Regions from separate parts of the Paenibacillus sp. J31P13 genome, predicted to be linked through region 1. Evidence: predicted binding sites of a transcription regulator. Region 1 holds the regulator's gene; each other region holds the start of a gene.
The links. Region 1 encodes LexA, which represses DNA repair genes until DNA is damaged. Its sites were predicted from a motif close to CGAACATATGTTCG; they were not measured.
Positions count from the first base shown of each region.

Region 2: a site for LexA is predicted at 2,447-2,460, ahead of recA (recombinase RecA). Genes of this name have one in related genera too.
Region 3: a site for LexA is predicted at 8,927-8,940, ahead of parE (DNA topoisomerase IV subunit B). Genes of this name have one in related genera too.

Region 1 is NZ_JBWDNR010000002.1:844,969-856,181, reverse strand. Features, by position in the region: gene metH (methionine synthase) at 1-564, opposite strand, end outside; gene AC0YOD_RS10245 (1,2-dihydroxy-3-keto-5-methylthiopentene dioxygenase) at 771-1,319, shown strand; gene AC0YOD_RS10240 (HAD family hydrolase) at 1,427-2,215, opposite strand; gene AC0YOD_RS10235 (hypothetical protein) at 2,239-2,745, opposite strand; gene AC0YOD_RS10230 (aldo/keto reductase) at 2,773-3,762, opposite strand; gene AC0YOD_RS10225 (DUF896 domain-containing protein) at 3,809-4,000, opposite strand; gene AC0YOD_RS10220 (efflux RND transporter periplasmic adaptor subunit) at 4,119-5,201, opposite strand; gene AC0YOD_RS10215 (ABC transporter permease) at 5,228-6,583, opposite strand; gene AC0YOD_RS10210 (ABC transporter ATP-binding protein) at 6,573-7,292, opposite strand; gene yneA (cell division suppressor protein YneA) at 7,459-7,836, opposite strand; gene lexA (transcriptional repressor LexA) at 7,994-8,605, shown strand; gene AC0YOD_RS10195 (endo-1,4-beta-xylanase) at 9,366-11,213, opposite strand, start outside.
Region 2 is NZ_JBWDNR010000001.1:791,402-802,614, forward strand. Features, by position in the region: gene AC0YOD_RS03465 (YajQ family cyclic di-GMP-binding protein) at 1-108, shown strand, start outside; gene AC0YOD_RS03470 (hypothetical protein) at 270-413, shown strand; gene pgsA (CDP-diacylglycerol--glycerol-3-phosphate 3-phosphatidyltransferase) at 410-985, shown strand; gene AC0YOD_RS03480 (competence/damage-inducible protein A) at 1,080-2,330, shown strand; gene recA (recombinase RecA) at 2,531-3,580, shown strand; gene AC0YOD_RS03490 (regulatory protein RecX) at 3,691-4,401, shown strand; gene rny (ribonuclease Y) at 4,584-6,125, shown strand; gene AC0YOD_RS03500 (TIGR00282 family metallophosphoesterase) at 6,306-7,100, shown strand; gene AC0YOD_RS03505 (stage V sporulation protein S) at 7,238-7,498, shown strand; gene AC0YOD_RS03510 (dipeptidase) at 7,604-8,545, shown strand; gene AC0YOD_RS03515 (2-oxoacid:acceptor oxidoreductase subunit alpha) at 8,731-10,488, shown strand; gene AC0YOD_RS03520 (2-oxoacid:ferredoxin oxidoreductase subunit beta) at 10,466-11,213, shown strand, end outside.
Region 3 is NZ_JBWDNR010000002.1:487,311-498,523, reverse strand. Features, by position in the region: gene AC0YOD_RS08520 (hypothetical protein) at 360-554, opposite strand; gene AC0YOD_RS08515 (class I SAM-dependent methyltransferase) at 742-1,608, shown strand; gene AC0YOD_RS08510 (RluA family pseudouridine synthase) at 1,608-2,318, shown strand; gene AC0YOD_RS08505 (CapA family protein) at 2,348-3,607, shown strand; gene AC0YOD_RS08500 (MarR family winged helix-turn-helix transcriptional regulator) at 3,641-4,045, opposite strand; gene AC0YOD_RS08495 (hypothetical protein) at 4,250-4,417, shown strand; gene gyrA (DNA gyrase subunit A) at 4,398-6,860, opposite strand; gene parE (DNA topoisomerase IV subunit B) at 6,873-8,843, opposite strand; gene AC0YOD_RS08480 (YqkE family protein) at 9,504-9,779, opposite strand; gene purT (formate-dependent phosphoribosylglycinamide formyltransferase) at 9,840-11,021, opposite strand; gene AC0YOD_RS08470 (ABC transporter ATP-binding protein) at 11,154-11,213, opposite strand, start outside.

The DNA of each region.
Region 1 (11,213 bases):
GATCGTTTGACCAGCTAGCGTTGTGCCCATTGGCTCAATCGTGCCGGAAATCATTAATGGCAGTTCCTTGCCTAACTCGTCAAAAGCGTTGCGAATACCAATGCTTCCCGCTTTAACGTTGAGCGTGTCTTGGGATGTCTCGAGCAGCAAAGCATCTACACCTGCTTCAATAAGTGCAAGCGCTTGCTCATAGTAGCTCTCTACAAGCTCGTCGAAAGTGACGCCGCCGGTAACGGATAATGTTTTCGTAGTGGGTCCTAGTGCTCCAGCAACATAACGCGGTTTTTCTGGTGTGCTGTATTTCGCACAAGCGTTAATTGCTAGTTTGGCTGCAGCTAGGTTAAGCTCTCTCGCTTTTTCAGGAATATCATAATCGGCTAATACGACACTCGTTGCGCCAAACGTATTCGTTTCCAAAATGTCTGCGCCAGCTTCAAGGTATTGCTCATGAATCGATTGTATAACATCAGGACGAGTAAGAACGAGCATTTCATTACAGCCGTCCAGCTCTGGTCCTCCAAAATCATCTTCATTTAAGTTAGCTTGCTGAATCATCGTACCCATTGCACCGTCCAAAATGAGTATACGTTCCTTCAGCACTTGTTGTATGGTTGGTTTCGACAAGTTTCCTACACCCTTCCCCGAAAAATCATTAACATATAGTTTATCAGAATGCCTGATGTGTGAAAAGGGATATCCATCGACAATCCATTTTATTTGATTTATAATAATTATATCATTTAATTTCTATAGGAAAAGAGGGAATGTTCATGGCAGAGATAAGAATTCGCAATACAGAAGAACGAATTACAGGTGAAGAGAATGTCCGTGCATTTCTAGATAAGCAAGAAGTCCTTTATGAGCACTGGAATCCAAGCAAGCTATCCGAAGGTCTTCAACAAAAGTTTACCCTCACCGATGAAGAGAAACAAGAAATTCTAGCAACTTTTGACGAAGAAATTCAAGATCTTGCAGCACGTCGCGGCTATAAAACATGGGATATCATTGCATTGTCCGATGCTACGCCTAACCTAGATGAGCTTCTCAAAAAATTTGAGAACGTTCATACCCATACAGAAGATGAAGTACGCGCCATTACTGCAGGCCGCGGTATTTTCATCATCAAGGGAACGGATGATGTTGGTTATTTCGATGTTGAGCTTGAAGCTGGCGATGTTATTTCTGTTCCAGAATACAAGCCGCATTTCTTCACTCTAATGGACAATCGTGAAATCGTAGCTGTGCGTCTCTTCATTGAGACTGAAGGCTGGATTGCACATCCATTTGCAGATGAGAAGTTCGCTTCCAAACAGTCTTAATATCATTTTTAAAATAATGCAAGCCCCTCGTCTGGCAGCTTATGCTGCCTATGAGGGGCTTATTTATGTGCAAGGACGGCGTTATCCGTCTTTGCATCTGCATTTTTTTACGCTTCAAGCAGCTGTAACAGCTCTTCTAAATGTTTAATTTCATGGGTCGGAATAATCTCATCGTTACGGACGGCACCATGGCGGTTAATCCATACCGATGTCATTCCGATCGTATTCGCTCCAAGGATATCCGTCGTTAGCTTATCCCCTACCATGATCCCATGATCACATTCTACGCCAAGACGTTCAAGCGCGTGCTTGAATATGGAAGCAGCCGGTTTTCCTTCACCAAACTCACCAGAAATAATAATATGATCGAAATATGGCGTTAACTGAGGTACTCCTGCAAGCTTCTCTCTTTGCAAATCAGGTGATCCGTTTGTTAGAAGCAGCAATTTGTATTTGCCCTTTAGCGCATCTAGAACACGGAATGTTTCTTCGTAAACGATTGGACGAGCACGTCTCTCGGCAGGAAACTGTTCAGCAAGCTTCGCTCCCAGCTCCTCGTTGTCAATGCCAAGCGCTTTGAGTCCTTGTGTCCAAGCCGCTTTTCGATAGCCTGGCGCTAGTTTCTCCAGCTTGCGGAATTCCTCTTGCTCCCCTTCAAGGAAAGGAGCCCAGAGGCCTTCAAAAGGATTGATACCGATCATTTTTGTGAATGGAAATGTCTCATACGATTCATATAAAGCTCTCGCTTCACGGCGAACCGATTCCTCAAGCTCCAATGGATCAATGCCTGTTACGGCTGCTGCCGCTTGACAGGTTGCATCGAAAGCTTCCTTTACACTGCGGTCATCCCACAGTAATGTATCATCTAAATCAAATAATACCGCTTTTTTCACCATTGTCGTCGTAACTCTCCTGCCTATTATTTTTCCTGATATGTGATTCCGTTTGTTTGTGCAAAATGTTTAAGCTTAACAGCAATTTCATCAGTTGGGAAACGATTAGTCAACTTAGAGAAAACCCAATTTCCACCTTTATGCTGTTCGACTACCACATGACCCTTATGAACACTAATTCCTTTGATTGCATCAACTGTAATTCTTTTATCACCTGTCATACGACGTGTTTGAAGAAAGTCTTTGCCGATTGTAATGTAAGGTTTCCGTAGAAAGAATACAGATGCCAGCAAAATATAACAGCCTACTGTAATCCAAAACATAGTATCCGTCTTAAAGCCTGGCGAACCTTGCATAAGTAGTACATACAAGCCGATAAATAAAATCAATAGAATTGGAGCAATAAAATTACGTCCAACGATTTTATCCGACTTCTCAGCATTTAAAACAATTTGACCATTGCCTTGCTTCTTGCGTTTTTTATTGACCGTTTCCATATTTTTGCGCACTTTGCGCTCCCAAGAACGTGACAATCTAATCTCTCCTCCTAATTGAAAACCCTATTGGAACGGTCTGCGAAATTTATCGATGAACCGATTCGGATAATCATCTGGCAAAGCACTAATCTTATCCAGCGTATTCCAAACCTCGATTGGCATTTCCCAGCCCAGTGCACCCATGTTGTCCTCGAACTGATCTAATTTACTTGCTCCAAATATAGGGGAGGTAATACCCTCACGCTGCAATAGCCATCTAAGAGCGATCTGAGCAGGTGATTTCCCAAGCGCTTTCGCAGCTTCCAGCAACGCATCTAAAATATCAAAATTTTGATCAAGTGCGCGATTGACCCATGCACTCTCTCCAACTTTAGAGGTTAGTCGACCCTCTTGCGGTATACTTCGGTCATAGCGCCCCGTTAAGAAGCCTCCACCAAGCGGAGCCCAAGGAATAATCCCAACTTTCTCTTCCAAACAAAGAGAAAGCATTTCTCTATCCATTTGTCTGCTTACAAGACTATACTGGGGTTGAATGGATACAAACCGGACATATCTTGCTGCATCGCTGTAAGCAAGAGACTTCATCAACTGCCATGCATAAAAATTAGAACAACCTATGTAACGCACTTTTCCTGATGTAACGAGATCATCCAGCGTACGGAGCGTTTCCTCAATAGGCGTGGCATGATCCCATACATGCACTTGGTACAAATCAATATAATCCGTCTGAAGCCTTCTTAAGCTAGCCTCAACGCCATCCATGATATGCTTTCGGGACAGCCCGACTCCATTAATGTCATCGGAGGTTTTCATACGAACCTTCGTAGCCAAAACGATATCAGAACGATTCTTCTTGATTGCTTTTCCGACAATTTCCTCTGAACGGCCATTTACATATACATTTGCTGTGTCCAGAAAATTTCCTCCGCGATCAACAAAACGATGAATCATTTCAATAGAATCCTCTTCGCTTGTCGTATTGCCAAAGGTCATCGTTCCCAAACACAGCTCAGATACAGCCAGTCCACTTTTACCCAGAAGCTTGTATTTCATCTAATCACCCTTTCATTCTATATGAAATGAGGACCTTTAACGAAAGTTAGTGCTTCGTCTTTTCTTCACCTTCAACAATTGTAATATTATCTAGCTGTTGGCGAAAGTTGCCTTTGAAAATTTTCAAGTATTGGCTTCTTAACTCGGCTCTTTCCGTGATTTCTTCATCCGATAAGCCCGTTGCTTTATTTTTACGAGAAAGCTCGTTAATTCGCGCTATGATTTTATCCATCTCCATGACTTCAGTCCACCCCTCTCATGCTGAAAAATACTCTACTCACTACTTTGACATTTCAACCAATAGGTTGTCAAGGCAAAGACTGGCGGAGAAAGAATGCAATAATGAACTTTATTTATTAGTCCAAGACTACTTGATCCCCTTCCTTTAATCCATCCAGTACTTCTGTAAGCTCCGGTGTTTCTAAACCAATCTTAATTTCTCTTCGCTCAAATTGTCCGTTTCCTTGATCGAAATTGACAAAATATTTGTCCTTCTCACGCATAATCGCGAGGGTAGGCACTACCGTTGTCATTTCTCTTCTTTCCGTTTCAATAGCTCCGTTCAAGCTAAGTCCCGCAATCAGATATTGGTTCGGTTCCAATGATATGACAACCTCGAATTGCGCTGCCTGGTCTATACTATTTTGATCCGTGCCTGTTTTGGCAAATTTCGATACCTTCATGACTTTACCTTTTAACTTCTCCTGCTTCATTGCGTTCATCTTCACATCAACAGGCATGCCTTCTTTAATTCGGAATACATCCTGCTCCCCAACAAGCGCAATGAATTGAAGCTTATTTAGATCGACTACCTTTCCTACATACTCATTGTCTCCGAGCGCCATTGGCTTTTTATTAGGATTATCGAACAGAAAAATCCCAGTCGCAGGTGCTAGAAAAGTAGCTTCATTAAGCATCTTCTTCTTCTGTTGAAGGTCCTTTGATTGAATCGAACCTGTTACTTCATTAAGTTCATTTGTAATCCGAGCCATTTCTTTCTCAGCAAATGCTTTTTTTCGATCATCCTCTGTTGTTTCAAGGGGTTTCACATCAGTGGATATTTGGTTCAAATAATCGTTAAGCTCCGACTCTAGTTTAGCTTTCTTCATAGTTGCTTCCATTTGAACAATTTCATTCTTCACTGACGTTTGGTCCAGCTTAAATAAGATGTCACCCTTCTTGACCTGCTGACCATCTGCTACCAGCCACTGTGTTACTTCCGAGCCGTACGGCGAGTATACTAACGTTTCTTGTTCGTATAATGATTTTCCTTTTACTTCAATTGTATTCATTAGCGTTTCTTTCGTAACCTGAAAGGTAATCGGCTGCACGTCTGTCATCATATCCGATGGACGAGAGGGATTTCCAAACTTGTATAAACCAAAGCTTATGCCTATAAGTATAAGACCGATAATGCCCCACTTTATTTTCTTCTTCATTGTTATGCTCCCTTTTGTTTACTTATTTAGTCTCGACGAATTGCGGTCAAAGCATCTGTACGTGAAGCGCTAATAGCCGGATAGATACCGGATAACACGCCCGTAGCCAGTGCGAACAGCATGCCAACTGGAATGGTCATGAACGGAATGAAAATAATAACCGCATCCCTCTCATCGGAAAAAGCACCTATTAACCCATTAATGCCCCATACAATCCAATAGGAGAACAATACACCGAGCAAACCGCCAAGAAAGCCAAGCAGCGCAGCTTCAACAATAAACATATTTCGAATCTGAGCAAGGTTTGCGCCCAACACCTTCATAATTCCGATTTGGCGTCTTCTTTGGTAGGTAGACATCGTCATCGCTACGACAATAGAAATAGAAGCAATGATAAGTATAAATACGCCAATGCCAAGTGCCGCAGCTTTTATGACCTTAAATTCATTACTGAGCCGTTCCTTCTGATAGAGATTCGTTTGAGTTGTTACGACTAGCTTTTGAAGCTGTTTTTCAACACCTTCAATATTTTTCTGGTTATCTACTTTTACAACTATGGAGTTGTAATTTTGATCCTCGCTATTGACCATTTTCAGCTCTTTTTTGAGCATCTCAGCTGTTTCAATCGAAACGTAAGCTTTCTTGTTGTACATCAAGCTGTCTTCGTTGGCGCCTTCCGGCTTCTTCAGTACACCGATCACTCGCAATGGACTGGTTAATTTTTCACCATTTTGTGTATAGAAACGTAATTGTATTTGCTTTTGATATAATGCTGCTGGCTGCTTATTCAGATTGTTATACTTGTCCATCAACACTTCATCATAAGGATTTGCATCTATTTGTTTAATCAAGCTCGTCCTTGTTTCCTCGTCAATCATTCCTAATGTCGCTCCATAATCTAGAATGATCGTTCCAGTCAAATCAGAAGGCGCTCCTTGTGAGAATTTGTTTCCAAAAGCAGTCAGCATTTCTAAATCTGTACCTATAATCTGCGTTTGATACTGTGAGCTCATATTATCAATCGTCGACATATTCATGTAATCTAACGTTTGATACGGTGCGGCAGCCGCAACATGCTGGATTTGACGCATTAAATTTAACTTCTGTTCCGTTAATTTCCCTTGATTGCGAGATTCTGAAGCTTCTGCTCCTACTGATCCACCACCTTGCGAGGGGCCGCTATTTTCAGTCACCGTTATTTCATCCATATTTAAGTAGCTGTTCATTTGATTCTCTATGTAAAGCTGAGCAGATTCACCAATACTCATCGCAACAATAATTGCAGCACATCCTATAGAAATGCCCGCTGCGCATAATGCCGTTACGACCTTCCTTCTTTTCACCTGATCCCATGACAGCCTTGTAATATCACTAATTCTCACGCTTTGTTCCCCCTGTGAGCATAGGTTCTGCTTTTGATTCCTGATCCGTCACAAGAAAACCGTCGCGAAGCGATATAATTTTCTTTGTTTGCGCGGCAACTTCACGTTCATGTGTAACGATAATAAAAGTAGTATCCATCGTCTGATTCAATCGTTTCAAAATCATAATAATCTCTTCTTCTGTCTTCGTATCCAGGTTCCCTGTCGGCTCATCTGCGAATATGACTGATGGCTCAGTGATCAGAGATCTTGCAATACTGACACGCTGCTGCTGTCCACCTGACAACTGAGACGGATATAATTCCGCTTTGTCTGGTATGCCCACTTGTTCTAGCAAAGCAAGTGCTTTCTTTTTCCGCAGCGTTGGTTGCATCGACTGGAATACTAGTGGCAGCTCAACATTTTCACGTACAGTCAAATTCGCGATGAGTTCATAAGCTTGAAAAATAAAACCAATATGCTTACGCCTAAACTCGGCTAATTGATTCTCATTCATCGTCACGATATTATGATCCGCTATAAAAATATTGCCTTCTGTTGGCTTCATCAAGCCTGCCATCAGATTAAGAAGCGTTGACTTACCAGAGCCAGAGCTCCCTAGCAAGGCAATCATCTCCCCTTTATGTACGTGAAAACCAATCTTCTGCAATACAACTGTCGTTTCGTTCCCATTTTTAAAGGAATGGGACAAATCTTCTACACGTAACAATATAGTCTCTCCTCTCAGTTCCCTATTAATAGACGTCAAAACTATTGCTTCCCCCTGCAGTTCAAACAAAAAAACTTTCTGAATGAGATAGATTCTATTGATCTATCACTCAGAAAGCTCTATTTGTTGTTATAACTTGTCTATTATATTGTATTATTGGATAAATTTAAATGACAGGTATAATAATCTTTTGTCCTGGTTTCAAATCAACGGTTTGCAAACCGTTTCTATCTTTAATCATATGTATGATAAATCTAATGTCATCGGAACCATCAGAATAGCTCTTAGCAATTCCCCAAAGCGTGTCGCCTGAAGATACCGTTACAACTTGCTCATCCGCTGTTGCTTCCATAGGATGACTAACTGATGCAACAGAATCCATAATTAGAAAACTAGTGAATAATAGAATAAACACCGCAAAGCTCACTACAATCTTAACCATATTTCTCTTAACAAATCTCAGACTATTGCGCTTTAAGAGCATTAATGAATTGCGCTCTTCTGCCTTATGAATGGATTTATAAAAACTTGGACTCGTTATCATCTCTCAGCACCCCAAACGTTTGTTCTGTTTTAAGATTACACGAACAGACGTTTGGTGTCAACAAAAAATACGAACTTCTGTACCTAAGAACTTATGTTTGTACGAACTCCGGTTCTATGTTATAATTTTCTACAAATCTACTAATGGAGTGATTGCAGTGTCGAAGATTTCTAACCGACAACATTCAATTCTTGAATTCATTAAGAATGAAGTCCGGGAGAAAGGCTATCCACCCTCCGTTCGAGAAATCGGCGAGGCTGTAGGATTATTATCCAGCTCAACCGTTCATGGTCATTTAGACCGATTGGAAAAGAAGGGCCTTATTCGCCGGGATCCAACCAAACCACGTGCAATCGAAATTTTAGACGGCGACGGAATCGCAACTCCGTCTGTAGCCAATGTGCCAATTGTTGGTAAGGTAACTGCCGGTGTACCAATCACTGCAACAGAAAATATTGAAGAATATTTCCCGCTTCCCGCCCATATGGTCGGTGACAGCAGCGTCTTCATTCTAAATGTTATGGGCGAAAGTATGATTGATGCAGGCATCCACGATGGCGACTACGTGATCGTACGTCAGCAACAAACCGCTAATAATGGAGAAATCGTTGTTGCTATGACCGAGGATGATGAAGCGACGGTAAAAACCTTCTACAAGGAAAAAAACCATATTCGCTTGCAACCGGAGAACACCTCCATGCAACCGATCTTGCTCCAAAACGTTACGATTCTAGGCAAAGTCATCGGACTTTTCCGCGATATTCACTAATGAATTATACACGTATACATAAAGAACAGGCTGAATCCGCGATGCTCACGCATGGATTCAGCCTGTTCTTTGTTTTGGACAAGTATTCTTTTCCCATGAACGAATACTAGCGGCAGGTTAGTATTCATTGATTGAGTCAACATTAAGTAAGTTTCAGATATTATTGAGCGGATTTTAGTTAATTTGGCGGGAATAGAGCTAGTTTTCAGCATTATTCACTTGGGGTATGGTCAATGAGACTAGTTTACGTTAAAAGAGGCTAATTAGAGCTAATTTCTAGCTCTAATTAACCGTTTTTGGTTAGTTTTTGGAGAATAGAGCTAATTTCTAGCTCTATTTCTTTGCGATTTGCCCATTCATGACTGGATTGTGGTAAATGTGGCTCAATAGAGCTAATTTCTAGCTCTAATTAACCGTTTTTGGTTAGTTTTTGGAGAATAGAGCTAGTTTCTAGCTCTATTTCTTTGCGATTTGCCCATACATGACTGGTTTGTGGTAAATGTGGCTCAATAGAGCTAATTTCTAGCTCTAATTAACCGTTTTTGGTTAGTTTTTGAAGAATAGAGCTAATTTCTAGCTCTATTTCTTAGCGATTTGCCCATTCATGACTGGATTGTGGTGAATGTGGCTCAATAGAGCTAGTTTCTAGCTCAATTCATTCGCAAACGTAAATACCCAGCCAGATATTAATTTTAATGAGTTAAGTTACATTGTAATAATCGTGCTTCGCGTCCCCCAACCACTATTCTTCACTCCTTCCTTAAAGTGAATCAATAAAATGAATCTCAGTAAGCAAATTCTTCAATACCGTTACGGCTTGCGCGCGGGTTGCTGAAGCTTGAGGAGCAAATTGAACTTCACTTAACCCTTTCATCAATCCGGCTCCGATTACATCTTGAATAGGTGTAACCGCCCATCCGCTGATAGCCGATGCATCTTCAAAATGATTCAGCGTTGCTGAGGGCCCATCCTTCCATTCACCAACAAAGTGAACAGCTCTCATGATCATAACCGCCATCTGTTCTCGTGTTATCGATTCATTTGGCTGGAAGGTTCCGTCACTGAAGCCTTCAATTAATTTAGCAGAAGCAGCAGTCTGAACGGCGCTGGCATACCATTCTGACCCTTTTAGATCTTTAAAGGGACTGCTTACATTTGTACTAACTGATGTTAAGCCTAAGCCTCTTACAAGTATAGCGGCAAATTCAGCTCTAGTAATAATTCCGTCAGGGTTAAAGCTTGTATCGGTTACACCCCTTACAATCAACTTAGAAGCCATAAGTTCGACATCTTTTTTCCCCCAGTGTGATTCGATATCACTGAATGATTTACTAAATCTCGCAATTGTGTAAATGCTGTTTCCATTTCGTTTGATTTGTGCGATCGTTTCACCGTTCATCTTGGTGAATTGAGCTGGTACGAATGTAAATTCGTCAAGGCTTGGATCATATAGAACTGCTGTCAACTCCGCAGTATCATTGGTTTGACCAAGCGTAATAGAACGATTCACATAGGACGAACCAAGCGGCACGTCAATCGATTTACCGTCAGCTTGCACAGACAAGACATAATCATAGGCGTCACCGATCAGCTCAAATCCTCTTACCTCTGCAGCTTTACTCAATTTTGCTCCAAGTTCTTTACCGATCTCTGAAATCGATACCTTGACCGTAATATCTTTCATCTCTGCGCCGATAGCAGCAGCTAGTGCGTTTTTAATTATAGACACTGGCAGTTGATAAGACGCATTCCCTGATACGATCATAAACTCCAACTCACTTGCCGTGTTCGCAGCTTTGCTTAAGGATATAGCTGGTATTGTAACACTTAAACGAGAAGCGGCTTCATCAGCGCGTATAATAATTTGTCTAGGCGATGGCTGATTGATAACCAATTGCAGCGCTTTTTCAACATATTCATTACTAACCGTTATATCCATTATTGGCTCTTCACCTGCAACAGAGGTTTTTACAATGGTTAGTGGTGGAAGTGATGGTGCGACGGTCACTGGTGGCTGAACGGGATTCTGGGGGTCCACTGGATCTATCGATAAATCCTCCACTAACTGCAATAAACCAAATCTTGACGTATTTTGATATGAATTACCGCTCGTGTCATTCCAAATTGCTACGGAGCTTCTGCTTCCACTGCCCAACTCATCATTGTTGACCTGAATGTCGAAGCCTATGAGAGCATTCTTTGCTGGTTGAATTTTATTAAGTGCAATGCGCGTCTCTACAATGTACCCGCCTTCTACAAGTTTTGTTTTCGTAGTGAAATTGCTTGCGGTAGCTGCACCGCCATAGCTTTGTTCGTTGTCAAAGTTTACACGATACTGCCCGTCATCCCCTCCGTAATCGGATGATTTTTCATTTTTTTGATCAAGGAATATTTCAACAGAGTCCTGTTCATAAGCATTTGATGACTTTTTGCTTAATAGGCTGTCACTTACTTCTGCATAAACGTAAAGGTATTCTAAATCCCAAAGTGTTCTTACTTTTGCAGTTGAACCACTTGTACCTTGCACCCAACGGTCCGTTGTGATTTCTGGAGCTGAATTCCATATTTCATCCTTGTCACCGTCAATAACAGCAGTTCCATAAAGCGC
Region 2 (11,213 bases), on a different contig from region 1:
CAAATTCGAGTTTCTGGCAAGAGTCTTGATGATTTGCAAGCTGTTATGAAGCTTCTGAGAGAAGCGGATTTGCCAGTGGAACTGCAATTTACTAACTATCGTTCTTAATTGTAAAAGCTTCGTTTCTTGCTATTCAAGAAGCGAGGCTTTTCGTTTAGCTATGTGCTTCTCCCTTTCAATGCATGCGTGATCAGTCGGTTTTGACACGTGTATTTGCATGTATTATACTAATTCAGACAGCTTTACGGAAGGATTTGGGGGATATATAGATGATCATGAAATCGAATTCAGCAGCTCGAGTAATCAGCAAGATGGTTTTGAATTTAGAAATGCAGTCATTTTTGATTGACGAACGTGTGGTTCGCGAAACGCACACCTATGAGCTTATCGGATCAAGGGAGGTAATGGCGTGAATCTTGCGAATAAAATCACACTAGCCAGAATTTTTTTAGTGCCGGTCATTATGTTCTTCCTGCTTATCAAATTGGACCTGGGGTCGTTAACCTTTTCAGACTTCTCCATTACATACACCCAAATCGCAGCGGCACTCATTTTTATTGTGGCAGCAAGTACAGATGGATTAGATGGTTATATTGCGCGCAAGAATAAGATCGTCACTAATTTAGGAAAGCTGCTGGATCCGCTTGCGGATAAGCTGTTGGTTGCGGCTGTTCTAATATCTCTTGTAGAAATGAACAAGCTAAATGCGTTAATCGCAATCATCATCATAAGTCGCGAGTTTGCGGTAACGGGCTTACGCCAGATTGCACTGCTGGAGGGCTCTGTTATGGCTGCCAGTACATGGGGCAAATGGAAAACAGCCGTTCAAATTACGATGATCATTTCGATATTGATTAACAACTTCCCATTCAACTTTATTGATTTTCCGTTTGATGTCGTTTCCAGCTGGGCTGCAGCCGTAATTACGGTGTACTCCGGAATCGATTATTTCTTGAAAAACAAACATTTAATTCCTGTTGAGTAAGTTTTGATCTGAGCATCTTCCTGCTATGCAGGAGGGTGCTTTTGCGTATTAGAGAAAAAAAGTGAGACTATTCCAATTAATGGGGGAAAAGAAAATGAAAGCAGAAATCATAGCCGTTGGAACAGAGCTGTTGTTAGGGCAAATTGTGAATACAAATGCTCAATTTTTGTCACAGAAGCTCGCAGGCTTGGGTGTGGATGTCTACTTTCAAACGGTAGTTGGAGATAATGCTGATCGCTTGCGAGAAGCTATCGAAATAGGGAGAAAACGTGCAGATTTACTTCTATTTACTGGAGGGCTTGGACCGACTCAGGACGATCTGACAAAGGATGTTCTTGCCGAATACTTAAATCGCAAGCTAATCATTCATGAGCCGTCCATGTCGACTATTGAACATATGTTCAGCTCAAGGGGACTTCATATGGTCGAAAGCAATCGCCGTCAAGCTTTGATGCTGGAAGACAGCGACCCGCTTGAAAATACGGCTGGCCTCGCAGTCGGCAACGGAATATCAGCAGATGGAACTTTATATTTGCTCCTGCCAGGACCGCCAAAGGAAATGAAGCCAATGATGGATGGCGCAGGTGAAGCGTGGCTTCGTTCCAAGCTAGGCGAGACGCAGCCGCTTTATTCTAGATTGTTGAAATTTGCCGGTATCGGTGAATCTAATCTTGAAGCAGCGTTGCTTGACTTAATAGAAGGGCAAAGCGACCCAACCATTGCTCCCTATGCGAAGGAGAATGAGGTTACAATCCGCGTATCGACAAAAGCTGAATCGGAAGCCGCTGCCGATCGTAAAATGGATGAGACTGTTGAGAGAATAAAAGAACGCGCAGGGGAATATTTGTATGCGCAGATGGATGTACCGATTGAAGAGGAGATTATACGCCTTCTAAGAGGCTCACATCGCAAGCTCGCGAGTGCGGAGAGTATTAGCGGGGGATTGTTTGCCGAGCTTATTACAAACGTTCCTGGGAGCAGTGGAGAGTACGTAGGCGGAGTCGTAACCTATACAAATTTAATGAAGCATCATTTACTTAGCATACCGATGTCACAGCTTGAGGGCAAGGGCTCTCCGGGAGCTATAAGCGATTCGACAGCTATGCTGATGGCGGAGCGGGTGCGTGAGCTCTCCGATGCGGATTTTGGCGTTTCCTTAACGGGAGTTGCCGGACCTGCGGAATCGGAAGGAAAGCCAGTAGGACTTGTATATGCAGCTATAGCAGAAAGAGGAAAGCCGACAATTGTATATACCATGAACTTAAATGGAAATAGAAGCAGCATCCGCATGCGTGCGGTCAAATCGGCTTTGTATCGCTTATGGTTGTCTTTACGAGAAGAATAATAGTTGTCAATTAACGAATATATCGGTATAATTAGAACTAGTTATCGGAAGAACCGTGGCGAAGATTACTTTGCTGCGGTTTTTTTATGTCCATTTTAGGGGGCGAAGCGAAAAGGCGAATGTATGTTCGAAAATAATGCTTGGCAACCCGTAAGAAAAAAGGTATCATAATATTATAAATAAAGAAGGATGTGAGTTTCTTGTCGGATCGTCGCGCTGCGTTAGACATGGCTTTACGCCAAATAGAGAAGCAATTTGGTAAAGGCTCCATCATGAAATTGGGTGAATCCACACACATGCAAGTGGAAACCGTGCCTAGCGGTTCACTTGCTCTAGATATCGCGTTAGGAATAGGCGGATTGCCAAGAGGTCGAATTATTGAAGTTTACGGCCCAGAATCTTCAGGTAAGACAACCGTTGCTCTTCATGCTATTGCTGAAGTTCAAAAGGCTGGCGGACAAGCTGCATTTATTGATGCTGAGCATGCGCTAGACCCGTTATATGCTAGTAAGCTTGGCGTTAATATCGATGAGCTTTTGCTTTCACAGCCTGATACGGGTGAGCAAGCACTTGAAATTGCTGAAGCACTGGTACGAAGCGGAGCAGTTGATATTATTGTAGTCGATTCTGTAGCAGCACTTGTACCAAAAGCGGAGATCGAAGGCGATATGGGTGACTCTCATGTGGGTCTTCAAGCACGTTTGATGTCTCAAGCTCTTCGGAAGCTCTCCGGAGCGATTAGCAAATCGAAGACGATTGCCATCTTCATTAACCAATTGCGTGAGAAGATCGGCGTTATGTTCGGTAATCCCGAGACAACACCAGGTGGACGCGCATTGAAATTCTATTCCAGCGTCCGTTTAGATGTACGCCGGATTGAGACAATTAAGCAAGGCAATGACATGGTTGGTAACCGTACACGTATTAAAGTTGTTAAGAACAAGGTGGCTCCGCCATTTAAACAAGCGGAGATCGATATCATGTATGGTGAGGGTATTTCCAGAGAAGGAAGCCTTATCGATATCGGGGTAGAAATGGAAATTGTACAAAAAAGCGGTGCATGGTTCTCCTATAATGGTGAGCGCTTAGGTCAGGGTCGCGAAAATGCTAAGCAATTTTTGAAGGATCACAAGGATACGGCTGAAATTATCGAGCAACAAATTCGTGATGCGAGCAATCTTTCTGCCACTGCAACTCCTGCTGATTTCTCCAAAGATGAAGATGAAGATGAATTCGAAGATCTAGATTAATTGATCCAGATTAATCGATCTAACTTAATGAAATGACAACTAATATCGTTTAGCCTGCTTCGCCGTCCCGTTTGGGGCGGCGAAGCTCTGTTTAGAGAGGGATGCCAGAAATGACCGGAAATGATTGGAACGACGAGGATACACTGACCATTATTTCTGTAAAGCAAGATAAAAAGTTCCGCAGAATGTATCATATATTTACGGAAGCGGGAGCAGAACAACCATTACTATCTGTACATGAAGATATTTTAGTACGCTATCGCTTAATGAAGGATCGAACGTTAGATAGGAGCGAAATCGATAAGATTCGCAAGGAAGATGAACGTTACCGAGCTTATGCGCTTGCGATACAGTATCTTGGCGCAAAGCCGCGAACTCGAAAGCAAATACAGCAGTATTTGCAGCGCAAAGAATTTGAAGATGAAAATATTCAATATGCCCTTGACCGTTTAGAAAAGGAGCATATTGTGGATGATGAAGAATATGCACGTCAATTCGCCTCAGGCAGGCTGAGAAATAGTTTGAAAGGCCGTCGCTGGATTAAACAAGAGCTTCAACAGCGAGGCGTGTCGAAAGAAGCGGCTGCTGAAGCAACAGATGCTTTGGACCGAGAGGTTGAATTAGTAGCGGCAAAAAAAGCTGCTGAGAAGAAAGCGCGATCCCTAAAAGGTGAGCAAAGAGACCGAAAACGCAAGCTTATGGGCTATTTAATGCGCAGAGGCTTTCCGACTGATATCGTGATGGAAGCCATTAAGTCTATCGATTTGATGGGGGAAGAGGAAGTATTCGAGGAATATGATGGGCTTTTGCTTGACAATTGATTTTACGAAAAGATAAAATGAGGTTGTATTCCTTCTACTTTGAATCAATTTTCCTTCCAAAAGTTGATTCAAAACGATTATTTTCGTCAAATTAGTAAATGTTGACACGGTATTGAAACCGGTTGAAAACCTAATATCATCCCAAGCAGTGCCTTGGTGTATGCAACAAGGAGGTGAACAAGATGAATCCTGTTTATTGGATCTTGATCTGTCTCTTTGTTGGCTTAATTTTCTTTGGGATTGGTTATTTTATTCGAAAGTCGATTGCCGAGGCTAAAATTTCAAGTGCTGAGCAAGCTGCTATACAAATTGTAGAAAATGCAAAAAAGGAAGCGGAAGCTCAGAAAAAAGAAACGGTGCTAGAAGCAAAAGATGAAGTCCACAAACTTCGTTCCGAAGCTGAGCGAGATATTCGTGAACGGCGCAACGAGGCTCAACGTCAGGAAAGACGTTTACTCCAAAAAGAGGAGTCGCTGGATAAGAAATTAGAAGCGCTAGAACGCAAAGAAGAAATTGTGGCCAACAAAGAAAAACGGATCGAAGAAACGCAAGAGCAGATCGATTCCATTTACAAGCAACAGCTTAGTGAATTAGAACGCATTTCTAGCTTAACTACAGAAGATGCGAAATCGATTATATTATCAAATGTTGAACAAGAAGTACGACATGAAACAGCACAAATGATCAAAGAGATCGAGCAGCAAGCGAAAGAAGAAGCCGATAAAAAAGCACGCAACATCATTTCGCTAGCCATTCAACGCTGTGCGGCTGATCATGTGGCAGAGACAACGGTTTCCGTTGTAACCTTGCCTAATGAAGAAATGAAAGGTCGCATTATCGGACGTGAAGGCCGGAATATCCGTGCTTTAGAAACATTGACCGGTATCGATCTAATAATCGACGATACACCGGAAGCGGTCATTTTATCTGGTTTTGACCCGATAAGACGAGAAATTGCCCGCACTGCTTTAGAAAAGCTTGTGGCTGACGGTCGTATCCATCCTGCTCGCATTGAAGAAATGGTTGAGAAATCTCGTAAAGAAGTGGATGAGCGTATTCGTGAATACGGTGAACAAGCTACTTTCGAGGTTGGCGTACATGGCTTGCATCCTGATCTAATCAAGATTTTAGGACGATTGAAGTATCGGACAAGTTATGGCCAAAACGTACTGAAGCACTCCATGGAGGTTGCTTACTTGACTGGCTTGATGGCCGCAGAGCTTGGCGAAGATATTACGCTGGCGAAGCGTGCAGGATTGCTGCATGATATCGGTAAAGCACTTGACCATGAAGTAGAAGGCTCTCATGTTGAAATCGGCGTAGAGCTCGCTAAGAAGTACAAGGAGCATCCTGTCGTTATTAACAGTATCGCATCTCATCATGGTGATACAGAAGCGACTTCCGTTATTGCGATGCTTGTTGGAGCGGCTGATGCATTATCAGCTGCACGCCCAGGAGCTCGTCGCGAGACGCTTGAAACGTACATCAAACGACTGGAGAAGCTTGAAGATATCTCTGAATCATTTGAAGGCGTTGAAAAATCGTATGCGATTCAAGCAGGCCGCGAAGTGCGCGTCATGGTGCAACCAGATAAAATCGACGATACAGAAGCATTCCGACTTGCTCGCGATATAACGAAAAAAATCGAGAGTGAACTCGATTATCCGGGACATATTAAAGTAACGGTTATTCGTGAAACAAGAGCAGTAGAATATGCGAAATAAAGAATTAATCTCATAGCTTTGATAGAAAAGTGGCTGCTTTTAAGCCACTTTTCTGTTTGAACGCTACATATCTCTGAAATGTCCTATAGGGCAACGTTTTGGACAATAGAATAGATAGAAAATGGAGCAAGCAAAGCATAACATTTTTATGTTTGTACAATAAAAAGGAAGTGTAACAGCATGAATGTTTTATTTATAGGCGATATCGTAGGAAGTGTAGGAAGAAGCGCGCTTAAACGTGTGCTGCCTGCTTTAAAAAGTAAATATAATCCGCATATTATTATAGCAAATGGTGAAAATGCAGCTGCCGGACGGGGTATTACGGGAGCAATTGCGAAGGAATTTTTCGAATGGGGTGTCCATGGCATTACGATGGGCAATCATACGTGGGATAATAAAGATATATTTGAATGGATAGATGATGAGCCGCGTATTGTTCGTCCAGCAAATTTCGCAGAAGGAGCACCTGGGCAAGGAATGGCGTTAATTAAGGCGAATGGTAAAAAGCTTGCTATTATCAATCTCCAAGGACGTACATTTCTACCGCCAATTGATTGTCCTTTCCGCAAGGCTGATGAATTGGTTGAAGAAGCTAGAGAGCTAACGAATAATATCCTTGTCGATTTTCATGCTGAAGCATCATCAGAGAAGATTGCAATGGGCTGGCATTTAGATGGAAGAGCGTCAATCGTTTTGGGTACGCATACTCATGTGCAAACAAATGATGATACGATTCTGCCTGGCGGCACAGCATTCATATCTGATGTGGGCATGGTTGGTCCAAAAGACGGTGTACTTGGTATGGAGCGCAATGCGGTACTGCATAAGTTCATTACGCAATTACCGGTTCGATTTGTAGTTGATGAAGGCAAATGGCATCTGCATGCTATCTCAGTACAAATTGATGATGCAACGGGAGAAGCACGCAAAATCGAAAAAATTCGACTTACGGAAGACGAATGGCTTCTCATGTAACTTCTAATTCTACCGAAAGTTCTGACAATTCAGAACAGTCCGTGAATTCATTGCAATAAAAGCAGGAATTTTTTAACCTCTCTCGAATACTATTTAACAGTGGAATCCATCCAACAGTTGAAGGGGAGGTTCTTTTTATGGACGTATTAAAAGTTTCAGCAAAATCTAATCCTAATTCCGTTGCAGGTGCTCTGGCTGGTGTTCTCCGTGAACGTGGTGGAGCAGAGCTGCAAGCTATTGGGGCTGGCGCTTTAAATCAAGCGATCAAAGCAGTTGCCATTGCTCGTGGATTTGTCGCTCCCAGCGGGGTGGATCTAATCTGCATACCAGCTTTTACTGACATCGTTATTGACGGGGAGGACCGAACAGCAATCAAATTGATTGTTGAACCTCGGTAGCAAGTCCAAGCGGCGCAAGCCAATTGGATGAAAACAAATGTTTCGCCTGTTTACGACGTAGACAGGTTTTTTTGCTGTCAGTCTAACAAATGGTGAGGTGCTCCTATGAAAGTGGTTGATTTTCATTGCGATGTGCTATATAAACTGCTTCTTGATGATACTTTGACGTTTCAAGCTGGTAAGCAAGGCGGTTTAGATGTTACATACGAGCGTTTGAAGGCTTCTGGGACGGTTTTGCAGACTTTTGCAATCTACATTCCTCAATCTATGAATGGACGTTTAGAACCGATACTGGAGAGTTTGGATCGATTCCACCAATTTGTATTATCTTGCGAAAATATGGTTTGGGTGAGAACGGTGAAGGAACTAGATTCCTGTATAAGGGATGGTAAGATCGGTGCCTTACTATCACTTGAAGGTGTAGATGGATTAAATGGACAAATGTCTATGCTTCGTATATTGCATCAACTAGGTGTGCGTGCAGCCGGATTAACTTGGAATCATGCCAATTGGGCAGCTGACGGAGCCATGGAGCCACGAGGCGGAGGTTTAACTGTAAAAGGGCGTTTGTTTGTAGAACAATGTAATAATTTGGGTATAATAATAGATGTATCACATTTATCCGATAGGGCTTTCTGGGATATTGCAGAGCTCTCATCGCAGCCCTTCATAGCCTCTCATTCTAATGCAAGAGCAGTATGTGAGCATCCTCGCAATTTAACGAATGAGCAAATTGGAGCCATTATAAAAGGGCAGGGTTTGATTGGTGTCACCTATGTGCCTTGGTTTGTATCACAAGCAGAAGTCGTTACGATAGACCATTTGCTTCATCATATTGAACATATTTGCGAGCTTGGCGGGGAGCATGGAATTATGTTAGGCTCTGATTTTGACGGCATAGATCGTTATATTGCCGGCTTATCGCATCCAGGTGAGCTGTTCACACTACAAGAGGCACTGCTAAAGCGCTATTCCGAGCAGCAGGTAAAACACTTTATGTCAGAGAATGCGATCCATTTCTTAAGAACAAACCTTCCAAATGATTAAACTGTCATCCATTCTTTATCTGATATGGAATCAATCGAAACAAATTATGCTTAGTCCAAGCATTTATTGCTTGATTTTTATGCCTATACGCTTTAAAATTGTTGTGATTGTTATGACATATATTATATATCTTATTTGATGATATCGAATATTTGCACGTTCTAGAAAAAGAGGAGTTGGGCATTTTGATTAGTCAATTGTCTTGGAAGATCGGGGGACAACAAGGGGAAGGCGTTGAGAGTACGGATCGTATCTTCTCTACTGCGCTAAATCGTCTTGGATACTATTTATATGGATATAGACACTTTTCTTCGAGGATCAAAGGTGGGCACACAAATAATAAAATTCGCATCAGCACGAAACCTATTCGTGCTATTTCTGATGATCTAGACATTCTTGTTGCATTTGACCAAGAGAGTATTGATCTAAATGCAAAGGAGCTGCGCCTTGGCGGTGTCATCGTTGCAGACGCTAAATTTAATCCAACCATACCTGATGGCATAGATGCTAGATTATTCGCTGTTCCCATTACCGCAATGGCTGAAGAGCTTGGAACATCCTTGATGAAAAACATGGTTGCCTCTGGCGCATCATGGGCTCTTCTTGGTTTGCCGCTTGAAGTATTCAATAAAGCAGTAGAAGAAGAGTTCGGACGCAAGGGCGCAGCTATCGTTGAGAAAAACGTTGAAGCGGTAAAACGCGGCGCTGAATTCGTTCTGGAACAAGCAGGCGGCCCTCTCGATGCATTTAAGCTTGAACCAGCAGACGGTCAACAAAAGCTATTTATGATCGGCAATGAAGCCATTGGTCTTGGCTCTGTTGCAGCAGGCTGTCGTCTTATGGCTGCTTACCCAATTACACCGGCTTCTGAAATTATGGAATATTTGATCAAGAAGCTTCCTCTATTCGGAGGTACAGTTGTACAAACCGAGGATGAGATAGCAGCTGTAACGATGGCGATTGGTGCAAACTACGCAGGCGTTCGTTCAATGACGGCTTCAGCAGGTCCGGGTCTTTCCCTCATGACAGAAGCAATTGGTCTTGCTGGGATGACAGAAACGCCGCTCGTAATCGTAAATACGCAGCGTGGTGGTCCTTCAACGGGTCTTCCTACGAAACAAGAGCAATCTGACCTTAACGCAATGGTTTACGGAACACATGGTGAAATTCCGAAAATCGTCATTGCGCCTGCGTCGATTGAGGATTGCTTCTACGATACAATTGAAGCATTTAACTTGGCTGAGCAATATCAAGTGCCAGTTATTCTGATGACGGATCTTCAACTGTCGCTAGGCAAACAGTCCTGCGATCAGCTTGACTACAATAAAATTGAAATTAAACGCGGTAAGTTAGTAACTGATGTACCGGCGCTTGAAGGCCATGATTTGTTTAAACGTTATGAGCTTACGGAAGATGGTGTTTCTCAGCGGGTGCTGCCAGGTGAAAAAGGCGGTCTGCATCATGTAACAGGTGTTGAGCATGATGAGACAGGACGTCCATCTGAGAGCTCGGTCAATCGCTTAAATATGATGGATAAACGTCTAAATAAGTTAAATGAAATGTATATTCGCGAAGCGATTCGTGTTGATGCGCCTCATGAGACCCCAGATCTGCTCATTATTGGAATGGGCTCTACAGGCGGAACGATTGATGAAGCAAGAAGCACACTCTCGCAAGAAGGTGTAGCGACGAATCATATTACCATTCGTCAAATTCATCCGTTCCCAACGATACCTTTGCTTCCTTACCTGCAGAAAGCTAAAAAAGTGATCGTCATCGAGAATAATGCAACCGCACAGCTGGCTAACCAAATTAAGATGCATGCGGGATTTGCTGAAAAAATCGAAAGCTTGCTTAAATACGACGGCAATCCATTCTTGCCTTCCGACGTTCACAAAGCTTGTAAGGAGTTGAGTTTAGATGGCAACGTTCAAAGAGTTTAGAAATAACGTTAAGCCGAACTGGTGTCCCGGTTGTGGAGATTTCTCCATTCAAGCGGCTATACAGCGCGCTGCAGCTAATGTAGGACTTGAGCCTGAAGATCTTGCCGTAATTTCCGGTATTGGCTGCTCAGGCCGAATTTCTGGTTATATCAATGCGTACGGCTTCCATGGTATTCATGGTCGGGTACTTCCAATTGCACAAGGTGTTAAGCTTGCTAACCGCGAGCTAACGGTTATTGCATCTGGCGGAGATGGAGACGGCTTCGCAATTGGAATGGGCCATACTGTTCATGCGATTCGCCGTAATCTTAACGTAACGTATATCGTTATGGATAACCAAATCTACGGCTTGACCAAAGGTCAAACCTCACCGCGAAGCGCGGAAGGCTTCAAAACAAAATCAACACCGGAAGGATCGATTGAGACGACGCTCTCTCCGCTTGAGATCGCATTGTCGTCTGGCGCAACATTTGTAGCTCAATCATTCTCCAGCGATCTGAAGCAGCTGACGAAGCTCATTGAAGAGGGCATTAATCATGAAGGCTTCTCTCTCATTAACGTATTCAGCCCTTGCGTTACATTTAATAAGATCAACACGTATGACTGGTTTAAAGAGCGTGTTGTGAACTTGGAGCAATTCCCTGATTATGATCCATCTGACCGCGTAATGGCGATGAATAAAATCATGGAAACAAATGGTATGCTGACTGGTCTAATTTATCAGA
Region 3 (11,213 bases), 360 kb from region 1:
AATTCAATCATTTTTTTATCCTGCTAGACACAACAAAAATACGGAAATAAGTATGGAACCATTTAGTCAATATTTAAACTTAGACACAGACACACTCATCGTCATTGATTTATCAATTAATATAAAAAAATAACAGGAAAACCTCCACATAACTTACTCTCCTATGCGAATCGAGCACATTCAATAAGATTAGCAGGAGCTAATCTTGTTGAATCTTACCTTAAGCATAGATATCAGTCCGTTTTAGCGGTAGGAATTCCTGTTACTTCAAAAATAATAGCACTTACAAGTAAAATAGATCGACATCATGTTTAACTTCCAACACTAGATACCACCAATAACAACTAACAACTAACCACTTACAAATTATCAAATTGCTCCAATCGATATGTATAGCCGCAAAAGGTGCAGCGGAACAGTACGCTTTTGTCCCCTACCTTAAACGTAAGCCGATCATCGTCTTCTACTTCTATGAATTCCCGTCCCTGCTCATCCCGATCTCCTGTAGCAAACAGCTTGGTCTTATTTCCACATTCACATTCAAAACTCATCATAATTAATACTCCTCTATTCTAATATAGTGTTAAAGTCATCCGCTTCTTGAATCCGATTAAAAGGTCTTGCGCAAAGGGATTCCATGCCTTTTTGCCGGATTCATTGCTTCATCGTGTCAGCTTCGATATAATTATCGATGACATCATTATATTACAAAAACAAAGTCAAGGAAGGGTTACGAAAAACATGTACATTGCAGATAAATGGGTTGACTATGAGGTTATAGATACGGGAGATGGAGATAAGTTAGAGCGCTGGGGAAATTATACACTTCGCCGTCCAGATCCACAAATTATTTGGCCAATTAAAAATGAAACAGGACTATGGAAAAAAGCAGACGGTCACTACCACCGCAGCTCAGCAGGCGGCGGTCAATGGTCGATGAACTCTACTCTACCAGAGCGCTGGACGATTTCATACGGCGAGCTTAATTTCCATATTAAACCTACAAATTTCAAGCATACCGGTCTATTCCCTGAGCAAGCCGTTAACTGGAGCTGGATGATGGACAAGATCCGATCAGCTGGACGTCCGATCCGCGTGCTCAATCTATTTGCATATTCCGGAGGCGCTACCGTTGCAGCTGCAGCAGCAGGTGCAGAGGTCTGTCACGTAGACGCAGCGAAAGGCATGGTTCAATGGGCTAAAGACAACGCACAGCTATCCGGTCTTGAATCTGCGCCGATTCGATACATTACGGATGATGTGTTCAAATTCGTTCAACGCGAGCAACGCCGCGGTAAGCAATATGATGCAATCATTATGGACCCTCCTTCTTATGGACGCGGACCTAATGGTGAAACATGGAAGCTTGAAGAAAACCTATTTCCGTTTCTTCAATCCTGTACATCTATATTGTCTGATAATCCTTTGTTCCTTCTGATCAACTCCTATACAACTGGTCTTTCACCTTCTGTACTTCACAATCTTTTGCATATGACCATGAATGAAAAGTACGGTGGAGAAATCAACTGCGGTGAAATTGGCTTGCCTATTACAAAATCAGGTCTAAATTTACCATGCGGAATTTTGGGCCGTTGGGAGTCCAAGTAATGTCTATTCCTATTTTATTTGAGGACAATCATGTTCTGGCGGTTGTAAAGCCGCCTGGCATTCTCTCACAAGAGGATGAAACGGGCGACCCTGATATGCTTACCTTATTGAAGCAGGATATCAAAGAAAGGTATAACAAGCCGGGGAATGTTTTTCTCGGACTTGTTCATCGTTTAGACCGTATGGTTGGCGGCGTTATGGTTTTTGCAAAAACCTCAAAGGGTGCCTCCAGACTTTCTGAATCGGTTCGGAATCGTGAGTTCGGAAAGACCTATGTATGTGTTGTTCAAGGGACGCCTGCTAAGCAAGAGGCCCGTTTGACGCATTATATTCGCAAAGATAGCAAGCAAAATCAGGTTACTGTATATAACAAACCAAATTCAGATGCAAAAGAAGCGATATTAGAATATGAGATCGCTGCTGTATCTGGTCGTTTTACTCTTATATCTATAAAGCTTCATACTGGAAGACCTCATCAAATTAGAGCTCAAATGGCTCATATCGGATGTCCGCTAGTAGGAGATCTCAAATACGGAGCAAAACCAACTTCCGGCATAGACAGCATTGCTTTATGGTCAACTTCCGTATCTACTCCTCATCCCGTTTCAAAGGAACGAATGAGCTTCCATTCCATTCCTAGCGGATCAGACGCATGGAATTGGTGGACAGAGGAGCAATTGGAATCTGCCTCTAGAAGATTAAGCAACTAGCCATTGCCATGAAGGAAGGAAGAACATAAATGCGCCGTAAACGGCATCGAAAGACCAATACCGCGTTATTATTATTAAGCATCATCGGTTTGGTAATTATTTTCCTTATGCCCTCCACTCACGTGAGGGCTCCTTCCTCGTCTGAAACGACTTCAGCTGTCATCACACCTGCCCCAGAAGAGCAAGAGACAATCACGCCAACCCAGTCACCAGTTCCTACCGCTACAGAGCCCACTCCACCGCCCAAACCACAATTCTCTGATGCAGTATGGATGGCTGCTGGTGATGTTATGATGCATACGCCTCAGCTTCCGGGCGCATTTGACAAGAAGACGAATCGCTATAACTTTGACCCCTTTTTTGCTGAGGTCAAGCCGATTTTAGAGGAAGGCGATTGGGTCATTGCTAATCTAGAAACCCCAATTGCCGGTGTTGAGTTTGGTTATACGGGCTACCCGATGTTTAATGCCCCAGTAGAATTAGGTGAAGCTCTAAAGAATGCGGGCTTTAACATGATAACGAATGCCAATAATCATTCTCTCGACAAAAGTGAAAAAGGGATTCTGAACACATTAAAAAACTTAAAGTCGCTTGATTTTCAAGTAACGGGAACAGCTTCCTCACAGGAAGAAGCAGAGAGCTTGACTCTGTCAGAGAAAAATGGCATTGTGATGGGCTTAGCCGCTTATACATATGGAACAAACGGTATTCCCATACCGGAGGGGAAATCCTATCTCGTCTCGCTCATCGATGAAGACAAAATAAAGGCAGATATTAGACGCCTTAAAGAAGCAGGAGCCGATTTCGTAACGATATCTCTCCACTTTGGCACCGAATATCAAGTAACACCGAATGATGAACAAAAACGTCTAGCAAGATCTCTTGTTGCAGCTGGTGCAGATATTATAGCAGGATCGCATCCTCATGTTATACAGCCTTATGAAGTCATCGAAACAACAGATGAGAATGGTCATGCCAAAAAAGGACTTATTATTTATTCTATGGGAAATTTTATATCCAATCAGCGAGGCGAGACGAAGGATTACGGGGTTATATATAAGGTTAACGTTCGGAAAAACATGACAGACGGAACAATTGATTTAACCGAAATACAACCCATACCAACTTGGGTGCATCGTTATAAGCCAGATAAAGCTTATCGATACCGCATATTGCCGATTGAAGAAACGATAACAGCTTCAACCGATACATTATTAACAAAAGCCGACTACGATACGCTTCAGAAAAATGACGTGTTGCTGCGCAATCGGCTCAATTCTATGAAATAATTTTCATAATATTGCTTGTAGTCTCCATTTGCATTATAAATTTGCTACTTTTCCTAATAAGTATACGAGTAGCTGCTGATTATGGGCGGAGATGCGGTCTAGCGATAATTCGATAATTTCCTTACGAATTGCTGTTCCGCGTTCCGTCTCAGCTACGCCCTTCTCCGAAAGATTTACCCACACAATTCTTCGATCATTATCATCCCTTGTACGTACAACCAGTTCATTTCGTTCCATTCTATCCAACAGCGTCGTAATCGCAGCAGGCGTAGTCGATAAGTATTGCAGCAGATCTGACGGTTTCATTGGCTGATGCTGCAAGAGCAGTTCAAGTACGGTCAGTTGTCCTTCTGTAAGAGGAGCTAGTGATTGTTCCAAGTTATTTTTCCATTCTCGTGAAAGCCTTGCCCACAAGCGAGTAAATTCATCAGATATCATGTCCTCACAGCAGCCCCCTGTCAAATTTCACCTATTTCTCTCTTATTATATCAGTATTTATTGTTGAATTAAAGATTAATACAATTAATAATTTGCGCTATTAAACGATACGAAACTGAACATTTTGACAGCATTAGACATACAATGTGGCAAATGCCCAGAACACTGTCTATTTTTGCATGGGAGTAAAGGAGCGGGATCCAGGTGGACGAAAGAAAAGCAGCCATCATCAAAAAAATAAAAAGCTACGGCATCATAAAAAACCCACAATGGCTAGACAGCCCGGATGAGCTGGTGCCTATGTGGGTCATGTTTGAAACGATTTTAGAAGTGATTGAGCGGTTTGACCCGCCTAATCGACCTTTTGATTAGTTGTGGTACTTAGCGCTGTAAGCGTTCTTGTAATGATATCATTCTTCTCAATCGGGAATAATAGTTTTCCAATGGCTTTCCGCTCTTCGATAGGAGCTTTCTCGGATTGCGCTGCGAGTTTTGCACCTGAAGAAGTGACAGCGACAATTTCCTGAGCTTCTTTGCAATAATAAGCAGCAACAAGCGCTGAACCGTTTGGACGAACACGCTTGCCCTCCTTGAATTCGAAGGTTTGAACGCCTTTTCCGCCTCTTCCCTGTATGGGATAATCCAACAGAAGAGATCGTTTTGCATAACCGATATCTGAGATGACGAGCAATTCGCCTTCATCCTCTGCTACCCATTCTGCTGCGATAAGCTCGTCCCCATCTTTAAGCTGTATCCCTCTTACCCCAGTAGCTACTCTACCCATCGGATTGACTTCCGTTTCTACAAAGCGAATACTCATCCCTTGCTTTGTAACGAGTAAAATTTGCTTATCGCTTTCACTGAGAACGACTCGAATGATTTCATCACCCTCGCTTACCTTGCACGCAGCAACAGCTGTAGACCTTGTTGTAGCGTACTCCTTCATCTCCGTACGCTTTACTTGACCCCGCTTCGTTACGAACACAAGTGATGCTGTAGAAGCCGCTATATCCTTAATCGGTATAATACTGACTATGGAATCGTCCTTTGGTATGGGCACGACGTTAACGATAGCTGTTCCTGTATCCTTCCACTTGAACTCTGGAATTTGATGGACAGGCAATAGGTAATATTGACCTTTCTTTGTAAACAGAAGCAGATTGTCTATCGTATTAACCTCTAGAAGCTCTCTGATAAAGTCGCCACCCTTGACGCCGGCACTTTCCAGCTCACCGCCTGATCTTGTAAATGACATCATGCTTGTCCGCTTCACATAACCGTCTTGGCTCAGTGTGACAAGAACATCCTCAGATGTAACCATAACCTCTAGATTAACCTTGAGCTCCTCAATTTCCACACGCAGATCAGAACGGCGGTCTATGCCGTATTTCGTCCGAATTTCCAGCAACTCGTCTTTAATAACGCCGATTAGCTTCTTATCGCTATCCAAGATCGATTTCAAGTAAGCAATCTTCTTCTGAGCTTCCTTCAGCTCTTTCTCAAGCGTATTAATTTCCAAGTTCGTTAAGCGGTATAATTGCAAGGTTAAAATGGCATCCGCTTGACGTTCCGTAAAGCCGTAAGCTGCAATTAGATTATCTTGCGCATTAGCGCGATTTTTGGATGCTTTAATAGTCGCAATCACTTCATCTAAAATATTAAGCGCCTTTACAAGCCCTTCCACCACATGTGCGCGGTCTTCAGCCTTTTCCAGCTCATATTTCGTACGGAATGTGACAACTTCCTTTTGATGATCGATATATGCGGATAATATTTGCTTCAAACCTAGCTGCATAGGCGCTTTGTTCACGATCGCGACCATATTGAAGTTGTAGGCTACCTGCAAATCGGTTTTCTTGAATAGATAAGCCAAGATTCCTTGTGCGTCAGCATCCTTCTTGAATTCAATGACGATTCGCAGACCGTTGCGTCCGCTCTCATCACGAACCTCAGCAATGCCTTCTACTTTTTTCTCTAGACGGATATTTTCCATCGCGGTTACAAGTCTAGACTTAACAACCTGGTACGGAATTTCCGTAATAACGAGCTGTTGTTTTCCGCCGCGCATATCCTCTATTGCTGTTTTGCCGCGCAAATAAATTCTGCCTCTACCCGTGGCATAAGCGTCCCTAATACCCTCTTCGCCCATTATAATGCCGCCTGTTGGGAAATCCGGTCCCTTTACGAATGTCATAAGCTCTTCAAGTGTCAACTCAGGACGCCCCATAAGGGCGATACAGGCGTCAATAACTTCTCTAAGGTTATGAGGCGGTATTTCCGTAGCAAAGCCAGCAGAGATGCCGCTGGTCCCGTTTACGAGCAAATTGGGATATCTCGACGGCAACACCACCGGCTCTTTCGTCGTATTATCAAAATTATCTTTGAATTGAACAGTCCGTTTCTCAATATCCCGAAGTAATTCCATAGCGATTGGCGATAAACGAGCTTCTGTATAACGCATCGCTGCAGCAGGGTCGTCATCCTGTGAGCCCCAGTTGCCATGTCCATCAACTAGCGGATGTCCCATTTTCCAAGGCTGAGCCATGCGCACCATACCTTCATAAATGGAAGAATCTCCGTGCGGATGGTAATTACCCATTACATCCCCGACCGTTTTAGCGGACTTGCGATACTGCTTGTCCGGTGTATTTCCTGAATCATACATCGCATACAGAATACGACGCTGCACCGGCTTCAAGCCGTCGCGAACGTCCGGAATCGCACGGTCCTGAATGATATACTTTGAATAGCGTCCGAATCGGTCTCCAACAACCTCTTCAAGAAACGCCGGCAAAAACTGTTCCAGCATACTCATCTGTCAGCCCCCCTATTCCTCATATTCCATAAAGTCGACATTCTCTACAATCCAACGTTTACGCGGATCGACCTTATCACCCATAAGCGTTGAAACTCTTCGCTCAGCTTTTGCCGCATCCTCGATTTGCACCTGAAGCAGTGTGCGCTTCTCAGGATCCATTGTCGTTTCCCATAGCTGATCTGGATTCATCTCACCCAGTCCTTTATAACGCTGCAGCTCGTAATTTTTACCGTATTCCTTCAAATAATTTTGGAGCTGTTCATCCGTCCATGCATAGCGAATAGTCTCCAGCTTACCTGATTTACGAGTGATTTTGTACAATGGCGGTTGTGCAATAAATACGCGACCTGAATCAATCAGCGGCTTCATATAACGATAAAAGAAAGTAAGCAGCAGCACTTGAATATGTGCTCCGTCAGTATCCGCATCCGTCATAATTATAATTTTATTATAGTTGCATTCTTCAGCAGCGAATTCCGAGCCTACGCCCGCTCCAATTGCGGAAATAATCGCTTTATACTCATCATTTTTCAAAATATCAATCAACTTGGCCTTCTCAGGATTCATCGGCTTGCCCTTTAGCGGCAGCAATGCTTGATATTTCGAATCACGACCCTGCTTAGCAGAACCGCCTGCAGAATCGCCTTCCACGATAAATAACTCCGTACGTGTGTAGTCCTTCGACTGCGCTGGGGTTAGCTTGCCGTTAAGATTAGAGCTTTCGCTCTTCTTCTTGCCACTGCGAATTTCCTCACGGGCTTTGCGCGCTGCTTCACGGGCTTTTGATGCTTGCAGCGACTTTTTGAGAAGCATTTGTGCGACCTGCGGGTTTTCCTCAAGAAAGACCTGCATTTTATCAGAAACAATGGCATCAACAGCACTGCGCGCAGAAGAACTACCCAGTTGGTCCTTCGTCTGGCCGACGAACTCCACCTCGGACATTTTAATGTTAATAACGACCATCATACCTTCACGCAAATCATTGCCTTCCAGGTTCTTGTCTTTCTCCTTAAGCAATGCAGCTTTGCGAGCGTAATCATTCATGACTCGTGTATATGCCGTTTTGAAGCCAGTCTCATGTGTACCGCCGCCGCGAGTAGGGATCGAGTTTACGAATGACGCAATCGTCTCTGTATAACCGTCATTGTATTGGAGGGCAATCTCAACCTCGATATCATCCCGCTCACCTGCAAAATGAATAACTTCATGAAGAACTGTCTTCTCTTCGTTCAGAAATTGAACGAACTGACGAGCTCCGCCTTCATAATGAAATTCATCATGCTTCCCGTTCCGCTCATCTTTAATCGTTACACGAAGTCCAGAGTTCAAAAAAGCTATTTCCTGCAGGCGCTCTGCGAGCGTGTCATAGCTGAGATTCGTTCCATTTTGAAACACACGGCCATCGGGTTTAAATGTAACTTTCGTACCTGTCCGATTCGTAGTCCCAATAATTTCAAGGCCGCGAACAGGCTCACCAACATGCTCTTTGCCTGCGTCGTCTACCCAGTATTCAAAGCGCTGTCTATGAATTTTGCCATCACGGTAAATATCAACCTCAAGCCATTCAGAAAGCGCATTGGTCACTGACGCACCTACGCCGTGCAAGCCTCCTGATTTCTTATATCCGCTTCCGCCGAACTTACCGCCCGCATGCAAAATGGTAAATACAACCTGAGGTGTCGGTATGCCTGTCTTATGCATCCCTGTTGGAATGCCCCGTCCATTATCATGAACCGTTACAGCACCATTCTTATGCAATGTAATTTCAATCGCCGAGCAAAATTTTGCTAAATGCTCATCTACTGCATTATCAACAATTTCCCAAACGAGATGATGCAGTCCTGAGCTGCTTGTACTGCCTATGTACATGCCCGGTCTTTTACGAACTGCAGTCAAGCCTTCAAGCACCTGTATATCATCGGCTTCATAGTTCCGGTTTTCGGCCGCTGTATTTGCGAAGAGATCTGTTTGCTCCGTCATGAGCGTCCCCCAATCTGTAATCACGTTTCCGTATCTTCAAGCTATTTTAATTCAAGTAGTCCTGTTTCGTAAAGGTATCTTAGCAAACAACTGTTCCATTTTGAACGATAAACGCAAGTTGAGCAAGAGAAAACCGCAGTTATTTCATGCCTTCCTGAGAAAATCCACTCCAATCGTCACAGCCTAACGCTCAGCGTAAGTAAAAATTAAAATAAGTGCAAGTAAAAAGAACAAAATGACAAAAAATCTTTTTTATTCCACATTATAACCGTTTATCTCTGTAAAATTAACACATGAATCCCCGATTCCGCTTCTTGCTGACATTCATATTCTAAAAAGTTGTTGTTAGGATGTTTTGCAGTTTAGAGGGATTTATGTATACTGTCATAAAATTAACAAAAGAAAGAGGATGCCTTGGATCGCACCCTCTTTCGCCACAGCTCGTATTTTCTCGGCATGTTGCGTTCAACTGCATTTCCATTTCCTCTTCATTATCCTCTTCTTCTCAAAAATAAACAAATTCCATTTTAATTCTTTGTATTTATTTTCAACACCCTCACTTGACGATGCCTCTATTTATACCCTTTTGAGGATAAAAAAAGCACCCGAAGGTGCTTAGATCCATTACATATGCTATAAGCTCATTTATGAAAAATCCAGTTATTTATGCTTGGACCAATTCGGATCACTGTTATCCAGCAAATAAGAGAAATCATTTTCAAGACGCTTCTGTTCCGCTTTTTTCTTTTCTTCGGCTTCCAAGCGCTGTTTTTCCTTCACATCTGCTTCGGCTTGCTTCAGCTTATCCGATTGTTCCTTTAGCTTTCCAACAATATCGCTTCCCAATAAATCCTTTAATGTAAGACCATTGTCCTCATCCTTTTTTGGAGCAGCCTTAAACGGTGCAGACGCTGGTTTCTTTTGTTTCTTACCCATGGTATCTAACCTACTTTCTAACAAAAAATAATACTCATTTATCGCATCACGGCATTTAACTTACGATTTATAGTCAACATAGAGCGCTTCTGCTGCAATGCGAGCTGTATCACGTGCTTGCTCAACATCTGCTGCAGAGCTGAGTGCAACTGCCATACGACGCCCTTTCTTCGTCTCTGGTTTACCAAAGATGCGCAGCTGCGTATTAGGAACCGACATTGCTTCCTCAATTCCGCCGATACGGAAATCCGTTGCATCACGATCTGCTTTCAAAGTATGAGAAGCCCCTGGTGTAAGCAAGCGAATCGTCGGTATAGGGAATCCAAGAATCGCACGAACATGAAGCGCAAACTCAGATAGATCTTGCGTAACGAGTGTTACCATCCCTGTATCATGTGGACGCGGAGATACTTCACTGAACAAGACGCCATCTCTCGTTAGAAACAGCTCAACCCCGTAAATGCCAAAACCGCCAAGCTCATTCGTTATTTTGAGCGCAATGGCTTCCGCTTGAGCAATTTGCTCCTCAGACATCTCATGGGGCTGCCAGGATTCTATATAGTCTCCGTCCTTCTGTACATGTCCGATAGGCGCACAGTAGCTTGTCCCTGAAACAGACCGTACAGTAAGCAGCGTAATTTCAGACTCAAATGTAATAAAGCCCTCTACGATAATACGTTGCTTCTTTGCGCGGCCGCCCTCCATTGCATAATTCCAGCATGCTTCCAGCTCGGATTCAGAGCGGCATACACTTTGTCCTTTGCCAGATGAGCTCATAATCGGTTTAATCACGCAAGGAAAGCCTAGCACCGCTGCTGCAGCCTTCAGCTCCTCCAAAGTATCAGCAAAGCGGTAAGGAGCCGTTGGCAAACCTAAAGTCTCAGCTGCTAAGCGGCGAATGCCTTCACGATCCATCGTGAGCCATGCAGCTCGAGCCGTTGGTATCACATGATGTCCTTCCTTCTCTAGCTGGAGCAGTGTTTCCGTTGCAATGGCTTCTATTTCAGGAACGATGTAGTCTGGTTTTTCCAGCTCAATAATACGGCGAAGCTCTGCACCATCAAGCATATCTATCGTATAACTGCGATGTGCGACCGCCATCGCCGGTGCATTTTCATAACGATCGACAGCTATTGTCTCAACACCTAATCGCTGAGCCTCCAACACAACCTCTTTTCCAAGTTCGCCAGAGCCAAGCAAAAGTAATTTACGAGCATTTGTTGTTAATGGTGATCCATACATAAAGAAAAAGAACCTCCTGGAAGCAAATCGAATCGTTATCCACAGCCACAGCTGTTTTGGACAAGCTCTTCGGTTCGTTTTTTCTTCCATTGTGGAGGTTCCCAAGGCAAAAATCAACCCTTATTCTATTCCTTAAAGAAAACGGTACTGCGCTTCAATTAAGCCATTGTATACACCGCGATGTGCAATTAA